DNA from 2 places in the Hafnia sp. CBA7124 genome. Region 2 is predicted to be linked to the other one. Evidence: predicted binding sites of a transcription regulator. Region 2 holds the regulator's gene; the other holds the start of a gene.
What was found. Region 2 encodes PurR, which represses purine synthesis genes. Its sites were predicted from a motif close to CANGCAAACGTTTGCNTG; they were not measured.

Region 1 (7,593 bases), 1.4 Mb from region 2:
TCATATCAACGTAATAAGTGGGATCGTAAGTCAGCACGGAAAAATCGGCGTTCAAAGGCTGTGGTTTTGCCAGCAACATTTCAAATGACAAAATAGCGTTATTACCATCGCGGCTGAGATGATATTCACGAGGACGATCGAGGAATTTGACCTTTTTGCCATCATGGTAGAATTCAGTAAAGTAGTGCTGACCAATTACGTTTGCCATCACTTCTGCAGCTAGCTGTTTCCAGATTTCCGACCCGTTCGCCGCATTGCCCGCATCGTAAAGCAAGTCAGCCGATGTAAGCGGATCCATCGTCCACGTCATGTTCATTCCGATCAGTTGGTTATTGTTCACCACAAACGCATTTTTCATTTCAATAAAACTGTGCGGGTGTGCAAACCCCGAGCGAGAAAAAATGAGCCCGATGATCGTGATTAACCAACCAGACCAGCGTAGAAATCGCTGTTTTTTAATCTCAAAATGCAACATAAACGTCCTGTTTAATCCTTAGCAACAGCCGCAAAACGCGGCGGGTAATCAAATTCATTCATTTCTGTATCACAAAAATACAAAAACATGGCACACCAGCACGGCGCCTTTGCACAACTTTGCTATTCTTAGCCAACAAAACATGTTCATTCACTGACCGAAACTAAAGAGATATGAATATGAGTTTAGACACACCTCTGGTGCCTGAGCTCTCAGCACAGCAAAGGCACTGTAATCTTGTGCTATTGCTTTTCACACCGACAACCCCGCTGCATCTGGCCACCATTGGCCGGATTAATCGCGTTTTGCCCGCACAAGCCGAATTAGATATTCACAGCGTGGCGCAGGAAATCATGCGTTTTCATGCACTGCGTGTGATCTTCCATCCTAAACAAGGCTATCGGCTACAAGGCTCGGCTTACGATCAGCGACTTTGTTTGCTGCATTGGTTAAGGCGCTCTCAGCGGCTTGTTCCCAACAGTATTGAAACTATTTTTGTGCCCCGCATCAATGAAAGCCCGGCGGGTATTACTACAGCGCATTTTTCGCAGCAAATCATCGATGTGCTTACGCAGGCCGAAGCCACTTTGCAGCGTATTTTTAGCGACCAACATCGCGATCTTATTCAGTCTTTTTTACACTACAGTCATTACCAAAGACAAACGACACCGCTCCCTGTCTTTCCAGCACATCTAAAACGCTGGCTGCAAGCCAAAGAAGAATACGGTGTGGCGAAAAATCTATGCCATGCCGCCTATGGGCAATTGCCTGATCCGGCGCTGGAGCTTGAATCAGAATTTACCACGCTGTTATTAACGCAGCTTAAAACCTACCGCTATTTACCCCAGATTTACCCAGAAGATCGGCGTTTGATGGATGAGATCGAGTTTGCTATTCAGCAAATAGAAAATGCCACCCACGTGACATTTAGCCATCGAGAACAGCTTTGTACTCAGCTGTTTGCCCATATGGGGCCCGCGATTGAACGATGCTTATTTGGCCTAAAAATCAGTAATCTGCTATTGGATGAAATCGAACTGCTTTATCCCGGTTTGATGAATATGACTCAACAGGCCGTTCATCATATTGAACTCGAGTACCATATTCATTTTCCACCTGAAGAGCTGTGCCTAATCGCCGTGAGTTTTGGTGCATGGTTGATACAGGAAGGCGTACTGGCAGACAAATAGACGGTTATCAGAGACAAAAAAGCCCGCTTTCAAAGCGGGCTTTTTACATCAAGCAAAAAGATTATGCGTAAACCGGCAGGCGTGCGCAAATATCCAATACTTTTTGTTTAGTACGTTCGATGGTGGCTTCGTCGTTGATGTTATCCAACACGTCACACATCCAGCCAGCCAGTTCACGCGCGTCAGCTTCTTTAAAGCCACGGCGGGTAATAGCCGGAGTACCCACACGAACACCTGAAGTCACAAACGGGCTCTTCGGATCGTTAGGCACGCTGTTTTTGTTCACGGTGATATTTGCACGGCCCAACGCGGCGTCAGCATCTTTACCGGTGATATTTTTATCAACCAGATCCAGCAGGAACAGGTGGTTTTCAGTACCGCCGGAAACCACTTTGTAGCCACGGTTCAAGAATACTTCGACCATCGCTTTGGCGTTTTTAGCAACCAGCTGTTGGTAAGCCTTAAACTCGGGTTCCATCGCTTCTTTCAGAGCAACGGCTTTACCCGCAATCACGTGCATCAGAGGGCCACCCTGTGCGCCAGGGAATACCGCTGAGTTCAGCTTTTTATACATCTCTTCGCTGCCACCGTTGGCCAAAATCAGGCCGCCACGCGGGCCAGCCAAGGTTTTGTGCGTCGTGGTCGTCACAACATGCGCATGAGGAACAGGGTTTGGATAAACACCCGCAGCCACTAAACCAGCCACGTGAGCCATATCAACAAACAGATAAGCGCCGATGCGGTCAGCAATTTCGCGCATTTTCGCCCAGTCAACCACGCCAGAGTAAGCAGAGAAACCACCGATGATCATTTTCGGCTGGTGCTTTTCAGCTTGGGCGGCCAAGTCGTTATAGTCGATATGACCGCTTTCATCGATACCGTAAGGAACGATGTTGTACAGTTTGCCGGAGAAGTTAACCGGAGAACCGTGAGTTAAATGGCCGCCGTGCGCTAAGTTCATACCCAGCACGGTATCACCTGGCTGTAACAGCGCAGTGTATACGGCAAAGTTTGCCTGAGAACCGGAGTGCGGCTGTACGTTGGCATAATCAGCGCCAAATAGCTCTTTTGCACGATCGATGGCCAGCTGTTCAACAACATCAACGTATTCGCAACCGCCGTAGTAACGCTTGCCTGGGTAACCTTCAGCATATTTGTTGGTCAGCTGAGAGCCCTGAGCCTGCATAACACGCGGGCTGGTATAGTTTTCTGATGCGATAAGCTCAATGTGCTCTTCCTGACGCACGACTTCCTGCTCCATTGCCTGCCACAGCTCGGCATCGTAATCGGCAATGTTCATTTCACGCTTTAACATCCGCTTCTCCTGACTCAGCTAACCTGAATTGTCTATTCGCTATTGTTCAATAAAAACACACCCCGTAAGGCGACTGCCCACAGTGTAATATGTTTTCACCTTGTTACGATAGACCCTAGACCATGTTTTTACGCAAACGTTTGGCTTGGCGCTGCATAAGGCTTTAATACTGCACATGGAGACGTATGCCAGCAGGAGTTTTCTTCAAATGTGATATGCAACAATTTCACCTTGGTGAAACAAAAGCGATAAAAGCGCTATGTAAATAACATCAGCACAACAAAAATAGGGATTTACAGCTCAAAGAAAAATCTGTAAGTTGCATTTAAAATACATCAATTAAAACACCTGCAACAACGAGGACATTTTTATGTTGGATAGCCAAACCATCGCCACCGTTAAATCCACTATTCCACTATTAGCGGCTACGGGGCCAAAGCTCACTGCGCACTTTTACGATCGGATGTTTGAGCACAATCCCGAGCTAAAAGAGATTTTTAATATGAGTAACCAGCGCAATGGCGATCAGCGTGAAGCGCTGTTTAACGCGATTTGTGCTTACGCCACTAATATTGAAAATCTAGCCGCGCTGCTGCCCGCCGTTGAACGCATTGCCCAGAAGCACGCCAGCTTTAATATTAAGCCAGAACAATATCAGATCGTCGGTCATCACCTGCTGAAAACTCTAGAAGAAATGTTTAATCCGGGTGACGAAGTTATAGAGGCGTGGGGCAAAGCCTATGGGGTTTTGGCCGATGTCTTTATCCAGCGTGAATCCCAGATTTACCAGCAAAGTGAAACCACTGAGGGCGGCTGGCGTGAACTTCGACCTTTCAAAATCCTCAAGAAAGAGAAGCAAAGCGACTTAATCACCAGCTTCATTTTGGTGCCTGAAGATGGCAGCCGCGTAGCCGATTTCCAGCCGGGTCAATATTTGGCTGTTTATATTCGCCACCCAAGCCTGCCGCATCAGGAAATTCGTCAATATTCTCTGACCAATGAGCCAAACGGCGAATACTATCGTATTGCCGTGAAACGTGAAGGTCAGGGGCAAGTCTCGAATTTTATGCATGATATCGCGCAAGAAGGCGACGTGATCCAAATCGCGCCTCCGCACGGTGATTTCTTCTTAGAAGTAAAAGAAAACACGCCTGTTGCATTGATTTCTGGCGGCGTCGGCCAAACGCCAATGCTCGGCATGCTGCGCACCTTACAGGCTCGCGGCCATCAGGGCGAGATTCAGTGGCTACACGCAGCAGAAAACAGCAAGGTTCGTGCCTTTGCTGATGAAGTGAATACTATTATCTCCGCAATGCCTCAGGCTCAAAGCCACGTTTGGCTGCAAGAAACCAGCGCTGACGATCGCATTGATATCGATTTCAACTATCAGGGATTGATGGATATCACCCCGCTCGCTGATAAATTGAATAACCCAGAAATGCACTACTACTTCTGTGGCCCAGTTGGATTTATGCAGCATGTCGCCAAGCAGCTACAAGCATTAGGCGTCGATGCCGACCGTATGCACTATGAGTGTTTTGGGCCACATAAGGTGGTGTGAGTTTTTTGCATCATCGAGTAATGATGTGATTATGTGATCACGGTGTAAGGTTTCGACCGCCTATCAGCACCGGTATTCACATACAAACTAAGTCGAAGGCGTCCGATAAGGGTGGGCCAGAGCGCCCACCCTTAACCCGCGCTCTTTTATCCGCAATGCCATCTCCGCGCCGGGTCGGCATGCGCCATCCATGGCGCCTCCTCCCCTAGTGGAAACTTCCTGTTTCCACTGCTCTAACTGCCAAGACTTAAACAATTAAAAAAATAAAAATGTCTTTTGTCTTTAGTCTTTTGTCTTTTGTCTTTTGTCTTTTCAAGTTGAAAGAATGCATTTTAGAGCCGCCAGCAGGGATGCTGGTGGCAGGTTGAGGGCGTACAGGATGTACGCTCCGAAACCGGTCGGCCAAACGGCTCGGTAAAAAGCGCGAGAGTCGAGAGGTTGCGCGCTGGCAACCTCTCGTCGGACGCCTACGCCAGTGGTTTCATAGAGAGCTATTTGCTAACGGGCGGACGAAAACCTTCACTGCTCTGACATAAAAAAGAAAGCAGTAACCGATCAGTCTTTCACCTCCACCCTCATCCCCATCTCCGTCATCTCCCCTTTTCCCAACAACACCAGCCCCGGTTGTCCATCCATATTGTGGGCATCGACAGGATGGCTTTGCGGTTCAAGGCAGATAAACGGTTCATCAGGCATTTGAAACAGCATCAGGTAGGACGCAGAGCTGCGTAACGATATCGTCGGCTGATTCGGCGTCGCTAAATGTGCCACACCGTTCCATCCCGAATAGCCGTGATTCATCCACGCATTATCCGGCACTTTAGTGCGGGTGAAATCCAGCGCCGCTGGCACATTGCCCTGCCATGCTAAAGGCAAATGCAGTTCGCCCTCCGGCCAATAGCCGGAAGAGAAAAACTGAATTTGTGTCCGCGGGGTTTTCACAAAAAAAGGATGAAAACCTACCCCATACAGCATGGGTTCTGCGCCACAGTGACGTAACGTGAGATGCGCGCTAAGTCCCTCGTCCGTGAGCCGATAAACCAAACTCGCCGAATAATCAAAACCACAGCTATGCTGCACACGCAGCCCGAGGGATATATGTGTGCAGCTCAAATCTTGCAGCTGCCAGCGCTGTAGCCAGCCATCTCCGTGTAAAAAGAATTGGTTATCCAAGGCGCTGTCTGGCAGCCAAATTTCACGTCCGGCTAAGCAAAAGCGATTATCCCGCACTCGGTTTGCCAAAGGTAACATGGGAAACAACGCGCTTTCGCCCGGATGCCATCCCGCATCCTGCTGATAAGGGCGTAGAATGGCCGCACCACTCCCCACGTCGTCAAAACTTAAGATTGCCGCTGACTGTGGAGTCACCCGCAGCCGAAACCGCGGGTTTGAGAGGGTATAAATATCCATCATGCTTGTTTCACGCTGGGTTCAACGGGTTTGGTGCTGCCCGCCAGTTGATGTTCTAGCGCTTCAAGGGTAACGCCTTTGGTTTCAGGCACGCTGCGTAATACAAACACAAACCCGAGCGCACAGATAATGCCGTAAAGTAGGAAGCTTCCCGATGCCCCTAAATTCGCATTTAACAGCGGGAAAGTGTAAGTCAGTAAGAAACAGGCAATCCACAGCGCTAGAGTCCCGACTGACATCGCCATACCACGCACGCGGTTAGGGAAGATTTCAGACAGCAATACCCACGTGACCGGTGCAAGGGTCAGGGCGTAAATCGCAATCGCGGCAAGCACCAGCAACAAAACCGGTAACCCCATAATGCCCAGCGCATAGGCACCGGCAATCAGCACGTAAATAATGGTTAGGCCAGCCGCTCCCAGCAGCATTAATTTGCGACGCCCCAGCTTATCCACCAGCGGTAAAGCGATGATGGTGAAGATCAGGTTAATCAGCCCCGTCGCCACTATCGATTTAAGCGTGCTGTTGATATCAAAACCGGCCGACGCAAAGATCTCCTGCGCATAGTTAAAGATCACGTTGATCCCACACCATTGCTGGAAAACCGCCAGTACGATCCCAATCACGATAATGGGCCTGACGCGTGGATTCAGGAGTTCACTTGCCGCCACTTTTTGCGTATTTTCACCGAGCGTTGCACGAATATCCGCCATCGTTTCTCGCGCATATTCTGCACTACCAATACGTCGCAGCATGCGCTCCGCTTTGTCTTGTTTACCTGCTTTCGCCAACCAGCGCGGGGAATCGGGTACTAAGAACATCAGGAGTAAAAACAGCACCGCCGGAAGCAACTCAGCGCCAAACATCCAGCGCCAGCCAACTTGTCCATTCCAGCTTTGCACGATGTCCTGCATGGTTGCCGAGCTGGCAACGGGTTCAGCGATCATCAGGTTAACCAACTGAGCGGCCAAAACGCCAATAACGATGGTCAGCTGGTTAATGGCTACAAATTTTCCCCGTTTTTCAGCCGGACTTACCTCAGCGATATACATTGGGCTCAGCGCTGAAGCAAGACCAATGCCAACGCCGCCAACGATGCGGTAAAACACGAACCAGTCAAAGTGCGTTGCTACCGCCGTTCCCCACGCAGAGGCAGAGAATAGAATGGCTGATATGATCAGCGGCAGCTTGCGACCAAAACGATCGGCGCACCAGCCAGAAATCAGGGCACCAAAAACACAGCCCGCCAATGCGGAGCTCATCGCCCATCCTGACTGAGCCGGATCGGTGATCCCAAAATAGGCTTCATAGAAGGGTTTGGCACCGCCAATCACTACCCAGTCATAGCCAAAAAGTAATCCGCCACAGGCAGCGACCAGACATATCATCCAGACGTAAGACATATTGAGATGGTTCTGCGTGTTTTTCATTTTTTCACCTTATTTTAACCTTGTAGGATAGAGGCTTACGCAGTCATGAAAATGTGGGCCACAACCGTGGCCCGTTGTGGCTTAGTGATTAAAAATGCCGTGTTGTACTGCTAGACGTAACAAATGCGCTTTATCATGAGCAGGATTACGTTTTAACAACTCATCGGTGAGGTGTATAAAGCTCACTTCATCGCCCAGCCCTAAATGCCCCA
Region 2 (7,593 bases):
GCCGCTAGGCCCCATCAGCGTGAGTATTTGTCCGCCTTCTACGCGGGTATTCAACGCTGAAGTTAGCGGTCTATCATCGAGATAAACCTGGAATTGCTCAAACGCTAAAGCCGTCACAGTTTTTTGTTCCTTGTCAGTATGAATGGCAAAAATAGCGCGATACCGTAAACCAAAAGTGGGATGAACGTTTGCCACAGAGCCGCAACGGCGGCCATGCGGCGATCGATACCGGATGCATAAGCGACGGTTTCCGTTGCCAACGTGGGGAAGCGCCCAGCGCCTAAACCCAGCGTGGGTAAATATAATCCTATGCTAACCGCGAAACCTAATGCGACGGAAAGCGCCAATGGCTTACTCAATAATGGGATCTTGATGCGCCAGAAACAGGTCCAAGGCGACTTTCCAAGTGATTGTGCGGTATAGATCAGCCGCGGATCGAAAGTCTGCCACGTGCCGCTGAGGCTAAGAAAAAAATACGGAACGATAAACACCATATGAGCAAAGATCACGCTGGGCAGCAGACCAATCACATCCAACCAAGCGGCCATGTGCTGCAAGCCGAAAATTAGGCTGATTTGTGGAGTCAACAGCGGGGCGAGCAGAAACCATGAGTTTGTATTTCTACGCGTATAAAATTGCCATTCCAAAAAACCAACGCACAGAAGTAAACCTAACAGATTCGCCACACTCGCAATGAGCAGACTATTTATGATCGGAGTACTAAGCTGATGAACGCTGGTAAGCCAATAATCATAGCTCCACTGTAGTGGAAAAGAAGACGAGAAAGGCCAACGCCATGCAACCGACCACACGAAGAGTACCGCATAGGCGCCCAGCGTTAACACAATACCCATTGCCCAGAGTGGGGTAAGCGGCATGCGCCACGTGCTGCGCCTTTGTCCATAAGCGTTGCGGCAATATGTTAACCAGCTCTTTTCAGCATATCGCCACGCACCAAAGCTGGCTAATGTGATAACAATAAGTAGCAGCGTACCAGCAGCGGCTAAAGATTGATGCCCCATCGAGGGTTCGCTTATCCATTGCCAAACTAACAACGCCAAGGTTGTGGGCTGCTGTGGCCCCAATAGAATCGCAATATCTACGGTGGATAGGCCAAAGGCGAGCACACAAAACAACGGCAAACGCAGAGCCACAAGTATTTGCGGAACTAATAGCAACCACCAGGCTTTCTCACTGTGGTAACCCAATGCGTTAGCAGCCTGCATCTGGCGAGCGACATCAATTCGACCCGCGATGTTAAACGCCATCAAAAATAAAAAAGGTGTCTCTTTGATCACCAATAAAAGAATTAAGGATAGGGCATAAGGGTCATTGACGATTGGCCAATCTGGCGGGCGCACAAAACCCGTAAATGTTGGGGATATAAGCCTGAGTAGCCAACCTGAGGGGGATAACAGCAGTATGAGACCGGTCGCCAGTGCAATATGCGGCATGGCTAAAATCGCACTCGAAATAGCGCGAGCGGTGCAGCTGGCGCGCTGTATAACCTGACTGCAAAGCGCTAATGCCAACCAAAGTGATATTAACGTCGCGGCGATTGCACTCCATAAGCTCAGGCCAACTGAGCGCATCAAACCTGGCCATTGGAGTAAAAGCGTCCACGGCTGGATGAAGGTGTTGAAAGAGGAAATGTCAGACAGCGGCTGAGTCAGTGCCAAGAGCGCTGCCAATATTGGCAACGCTCCTGCTATGAACAGCCCAACGGGGAACAGCGCTAAAAGAAAAGGGCTGTTCTTCATCACTTAGCGGCGATAGTCCAGATATGGGCCATCGGCAACGGAGCGGCGTTCCACCAGTTTTGGATGCACCTCGATCGTTTGAGAATCTTCACGCTTGCTCACGATACGGTCGAGTAGCATGTCAAAGGCCATTGAGCCCAAACGCTCTTTCGGCTGATGGATGGTGGTCAACGCTGGTGAGAAGTAGCGGGCGTTGCGCACGTTATCATAACCGATCACCGATATATCCTGCGGTACACGCAAGCCCATCTCATCGGCGGCACATATTGCGCCCATCGCCATGATGTCCCCACCCACAAAGACCGCCGTTGGGCGATTTTTTTGCGACAGAATTTGATGCATGGCTTTGTAACCGGATTCTGGCTCGAAATCGCCTTCTACCATCCACTCATCACGAGCGGGAATGTTGGCTTCTTGTAGGGCTTTCAGGAAGCCGCGTAGGCGACCTCCGCCGGTGTTACGAGAAAGCTGACCGGTAATCGCCCCAATATCACGATGACCACGTTCAATTAAATAGCGGCCGGCTAAATAGCCACCTTCGAACGCATTATCCTGAATGGCATCGGTAAAATCACTGCGTTGTGTCCCCCAGTCCATCACCACCATTGGAATATTGCGGTAGTCCTCAAGGGTTTGCAGCAGATTTTCTGGGTATTCAGAACACATCACTAATAATCCATCGACGCGTTTTTGCGCCAGCATCGCTAAATAAGCTTTTTGCTTTTCAGGGTTGTTGTGAGAGTTACATAAAATGAGCGTATAGCCTTGGCTGTAGCAGGCGTTTTCAACGGCCTCAATGACCTCAGCAAAATAGGGCGCCTCGCTGGACGTCGCCAGCAAACCGATCGATTTGGTGTGGTTAACTTTCAGGCTACGGGCGACGGCGCTGGGAGAGTAGTGCAATTCTTTAATTGCTTCCCAAACCGCGGTCTTGGTCTCTTCTGCGACAAAACGCGTCTTATTAATAACGTGAGACACTGTCGTGGTTGAAACGCCCGCGCGTTTTGCCACATCTTTAATCGTTGCCATGAAACAGATGACTCCTAAGCTAATGTAACTATGACATAGCTATTGTGTTAATCGTTTGCTTACGTACATCAAAATACACTGATTACAATCGCATCAAAGAGAGGAATATGCGGATATATCAAGCGCCAGCCTATTCTTTTACGTTATGAAAGCTGATACGTAGCAGTAAACCGTAAATTTTGGCCTATAAAATGCAAAAGGGGAAGTCAAAATTGTGTGTTAACAGAAAGAATAATCGAAAGTTTTACTGCGTGCGATCCCATTTAAGGTATGTGAAAATGATTTCACACACTTTCTGCAAGTGTTTATGTATAATCAAAATTGATCTGATAACGAAATGCGGGAGAAGAAGAAATGGAAACCGATCTGAAATATTCTCTAATGACAACGGTCGCAGCACTGGCTGTGATTGTTATCTTTAGTTTTGTTGCTGCGCTACATTGATTTATCGCTAAGTTTTTTATCGATAGCCATTAACATGGCTAAAACAAAAGGCGGTCAGTTGACCGCCTTTTTCATGTACGTCACTCAGCAAACTTATGCCAAGTTTTTCGCCACGAATTCCCAGTTTACCAGAGCCCAGAAGTTCTCCAGATATTTAGGACGCGCGTTGCGATAGTCGATGTAGTAGGCGTGTTCCCAAACGTCCACGGTCAGCAGTGGTTTGTCACCGTTGGTCAGTGGAGTTGCAGCGTTTGAGGTGTTTACAATCGCCAAAGAACCGTCTGCTTTTTTAACCAGCCAAGTCCAACCAGAACCGAAGTTGCCAATGGCAGATTTAGTCAGTTCTTCTTTGAATGCATCAAATGAACCAAACGCTTTGTTAATGGCTTCAGCCACGGCGCCAGTTGGTGCGTTGCCACCTTTTGGTGACAGGCAATGCCAGTAGAAGGTGTGGTTCCAAACCTGAGCAGCGTTGTTGAAGATACCGCCAGTAGAGGTCTTGATGATCTCTTCCAGTGATTTACCTTCGAACTCAGTGCCTTTGATCAGGTTGTTCAGGTTTACCACATAGGTATTGTGATGCTTACCGTAGTGGTATTCCAAGGTTTCTGCGGAGATGTGCGGTTCGAGTGCGTTTTTTTCGTATGGTAATGCAGGTAATTCAAAAGACATTGCTCTCTCCTATTATTGCTCTATTTTGCAATGAAACAGTTACACGTAAGTGTTTTATGTTTCATGCATCACACCAACGTTAATGTCAGTGAGCGGGTTTTTAAAATTGAAACGATCTTGTTGTGCTCTTGTTATGGGGATCGATTTTAGCAAGTTTTGAATCTAATAACAGGCAAAATTTTTGTTTTTGGTTATCAATTGGCGATTTGTGCACCATTCGTTCAAAACGGCCACAGAACATAAAATAAGGGGAGGGGATAATACAAAGATGGGGTAAATCTAAATGATAGGGATTATCACAAAATGCAATGAATCCCTACCATAAGTCTGTTTAACAATGATCTTCTGCTATTAACGAATCGTTTTTGGCGTCATCACGCGGCGAGCGCCAACGTAGTGTCCTTGCCAATAATCGTTATCTAAATAGCTGATCCGAATTTGTTCGCCGGTGCGAGGTGACTGAATGAATTTTCCCTCACCCATATAAACACCCACATGGTCGGCGGCACCCCGATTATTAATACGGAAGAAGACCAAGTCGCCTTTTTGTAGCTCTGTTTTTTTCACCGGAGCCGCATCACGCAGATGATACATTTCATTGGCGGTACGAGGGATCTTGATGCTCAGTAAATCCTGATAGGCGTAATAAACCAATCCACTGCAATCGAAGCCTGTGCTTGGTGACGCACCACCCCAACGATACGGTTTTCCTACCTGATTCATCAGCTTATTCATCGCCGTTTGCTTAGCATGCTGGTAACGCTTTTTATGCTGAGGACTCAGACGAATGGGTTTGCCATCAACGATTTCAATATTGTTTTGATTCAGCTTGAGCTTGGCTAATTCACCTTTGCTGCTTCTGCCATGGCTATTCAATTCACCGCGCTGGCGGCCATAGGTTTTTTTATTACTTACGCGAGCCAACGTAGCGGTGGAATGTGAGCCGCTTTTCTTGGCGCTGGATTTTGTCTTAGGGTTAGAAATAGATGCTAGTACCGCTTTATCTATTTTTTTGCTATTTGCTTTATTGCGCGCGACTTCTCTATTTTTGGCAAACTTAGTAGCGAGAGCGCTAGGCTGAGTTGTCGCTGATTTTTTAGTCGTTTTGCTCTTTTGTTCTAACGATTTTTTATTTTTGGCTGTCGTTGTAGGCGTCGCTGTTTTTTCTTTTTTGCTGGTAGCTGGTTTTCGTTTTTTACGATCGGCAGATTCGCTACTTGTCGCATGCGACTTTCGCTGATCGGCAACGACTTTATGCCCCGGAGAGGCATTCGCTGCATTAGCAAATAGCTGTGTAAACAGCAGAACAAAGAGCGCGATATATAGACGCATCGATAGGTTCCAGGCTTTGTCCCAAGCAAAAAACATGGCAAACAGTATTAAATAAACAGCCGCAACAAAACAGCATTCATTTCTGCTATTTATATTCTCTTTGTGACTAAATGTTACGATGATTGAATCAGATGCTGTTTTATTCACAAAACGCTGCATATCTGATCATGTGCAAAACGGATATAGCATAGCACGTTTTTAGATTAAACTGAGCTTACGCTGTGACGGTGTGTTGAAAATCAGATAATAGCCACACAAAAGATGGCGTTTTTTTCTCAGAGCGACACTCGGTACAATCCAGTACAATAATTCGATATGCACTTGCATGCTGTAGGCATAACACTGGCTAGAGGAAGTAAACTAAAATGACAATGACCACCATTGAAAAAATTCAGCGCCAACTGGCTGAAAACCCGATTATTTTGTACATGAAAGGCTCACCTAAATTGCCAAGCTGTGGCTTCTCTGCGCAAGCAGTTCAGGCATTGTCAGCCTGTGGTGAGCGTTTTGCCTATGTAGATATTCTGCAAAATCCAGATATTCGTGCTGAATTGCCAAAATATGCGAACTGGCCAACCTTCCCACAGCTGTGGGTCGAGGGTGAACTGGTTGGCGGCTGTGACATCATCATTGAGATGTACCGCGCTGGCGAATTGCAGCAGCTGATTAAAGAGACTGCGGCGAAGCATCCTGCACAGGAAGAACAGTAATCGTTGATGATTATTGTGAGCAAAATAAAGGCGCCTAAGGGCGCCTTTATTATTTATCGCGTTAACTTATAAACAAAAAATCTTACACCGACTCGATGTTCAGTAAGCAAGAGCGGTGGATTATTCGGTGGCTTCTTCTGGTGCAGGTGTTGGCAATGGCCATCCACCCATACGTTTCCAGCGGTTTACCAACTCACAAAACAGCGTTGCGGTTTGCTCTGTATCATACAGCGCAGAGTGAGCCTGAGTGCTATCAAAAGGAATATCGGCGGCAATACAGGCTTTTGCAAGCACGGTTTGTCCTAATACCAAACCGCTTAGCGCGGCAGTATCAAAGGTGGCAAACGGATGGAATGGGTTACGTTTTAAACCAGCACGTTCTGCTGCGGCCATCACAAATGAATGATCGAAGTGCGCGTTATGCGCAACGATTACCGCACGATTACAGTCCTGATCTTTAATGCCTTTGCGAACTGCTTTGAAAATAGCATGCAGGGCTTCGTATTCGCTCACCGCGCCACGCAATGGATTTTCAGGATCAATACCGTTGAATGCCAGAGCCTCTGGAACAAGAACGGAGCCAACAAAAGGCTCAACGTGGAAATGAAGTGTTTCATGTGGCTCTAACCATCCATCGTCAGTCATACGTAACGTGACTGCCGCAATTTCAAGTAGCGCGTTGGTGTTGGCATCAAAACCCGCAGTTTCGACATCAATGACAACAGGATAGAACCCGCGAAAGCGCGCGCTCAGCGTATTAAGATTGGTGGTTTCAGCCATGTTCAACTTCTGGTCTATGGAATGCAGCGCGCATTATGGCAAATTTTTTTGCAGTTTGCAGTCAGCAAACGTGGGGCGACTCTCATTCAGGCCAAACATAAAAAAGCGAACGGCTATGCGTTCGCTGGATTTTTAAGCAAAACGGTCGGGATTTATCCCGAAGGGAGGGAAATTAATTCCCTAAGCCCGCACCCGCCTGTTTGTTTTCGATCAGTTCGATTTTGTAGCCATCAGGATCTTCAACAAAAGCGATAATAGTATTACCACCTTTAACGGGGCCAGCTTCACGCGTGACTTTGCCACCCGCTTTGCGGATGTTTTCACAGGTTGCCGCAACATCATCAACGCCTAATGCCAAATGGCCAAATGCGGTGCCCATGTCGTAGCTGTTTACGCCCCAGTTATAGGTCAGTTCAATAACGGAACCTACGCTTTCATCGCTGTAACCGACGAACGCGAGAGAGTATTTATACTCTTCGTTTTCACTGGTACGTAGCAGACGCATGCCTAAAACGTTGGTATAGAAGTCGATTGAGCGTTGCAGGTGACCAACACGCAGCATGGTATGAAGTAAACGCATAATTTTCCTCTGAAATTAGAATGGCCTTGATGACAAGGCTTCGCTATTGGAATAGCGACAGGATGTAGACACATTGTAACAGCCTACTTTCAGCGATCAATAAAAGCCCCTGATTAATCGCCGCTGCGGTAAATAAAAAAACCTCTGGCCGAGTGGAGGCGGTCAGAGGGTTGGCAGCTATGCCAAGGTATGACTATTACAGCGTTGGATAATCGGTATAGCCTTTGGCGTCACCGCCGTAGAAGGTTTCTGGATGTGGCGTATTCAGTGGGGCTTTTTTCTCTAA

Region 1: the regulator PurR is predicted to act here: its motif matches at 3,110-3,127, upstream of glyA (serine hydroxymethyltransferase).

What each region holds. Positions count from the first base shown of each region.
Region 1 is NZ_AP017469.1:894,700-902,292, reverse strand. It holds gene CPY98_RS04205 (DUF1007 family protein) at 1-475, opposite strand, end outside; gene CPY98_RS04200 (PRD domain-containing protein) at 655-1,665, shown strand; gene glyA (serine hydroxymethyltransferase) at 1,727-2,980, opposite strand; gene hmpA (NO-inducible flavohemoprotein) at 3,351-4,541, shown strand; gene CPY98_RS04185 (aldose 1-epimerase) at 5,097-5,954, opposite strand; gene CPY98_RS04180 (sugar porter family MFS transporter) at 5,951-7,381, opposite strand; gene CPY98_RS04175 (DUF5107 domain-containing protein) at 7,463-7,593, opposite strand, start outside.
Region 2 is NZ_AP017469.1:2,331,534-2,339,126, reverse strand. It holds gene CPY98_RS10760 (ATP-binding cassette domain-containing protein) at 1-117, opposite strand, end outside; gene CPY98_RS10755 (ABC transporter permease) at 114-1,760, opposite strand; gene purR (HTH-type transcriptional repressor PurR) at 1,764-2,789, opposite strand; gene CPY98_RS21110 (YnhF family membrane protein) at 3,144-3,233, shown strand; gene sodB (superoxide dismutase [Fe]) at 3,327-3,905, opposite strand; gene CPY98_RS10735 (C40 family peptidase) at 4,257-5,237, opposite strand; gene CPY98_RS10730 (Grx4 family monothiol glutaredoxin) at 5,603-5,947, shown strand; gene rnt (ribonuclease T) at 6,068-6,727, opposite strand; gene gloA (lactoylglutathione lyase) at 6,900-7,307, opposite strand; gene CPY98_RS10715 (alkene reductase) at 7,504-7,593, opposite strand, start outside.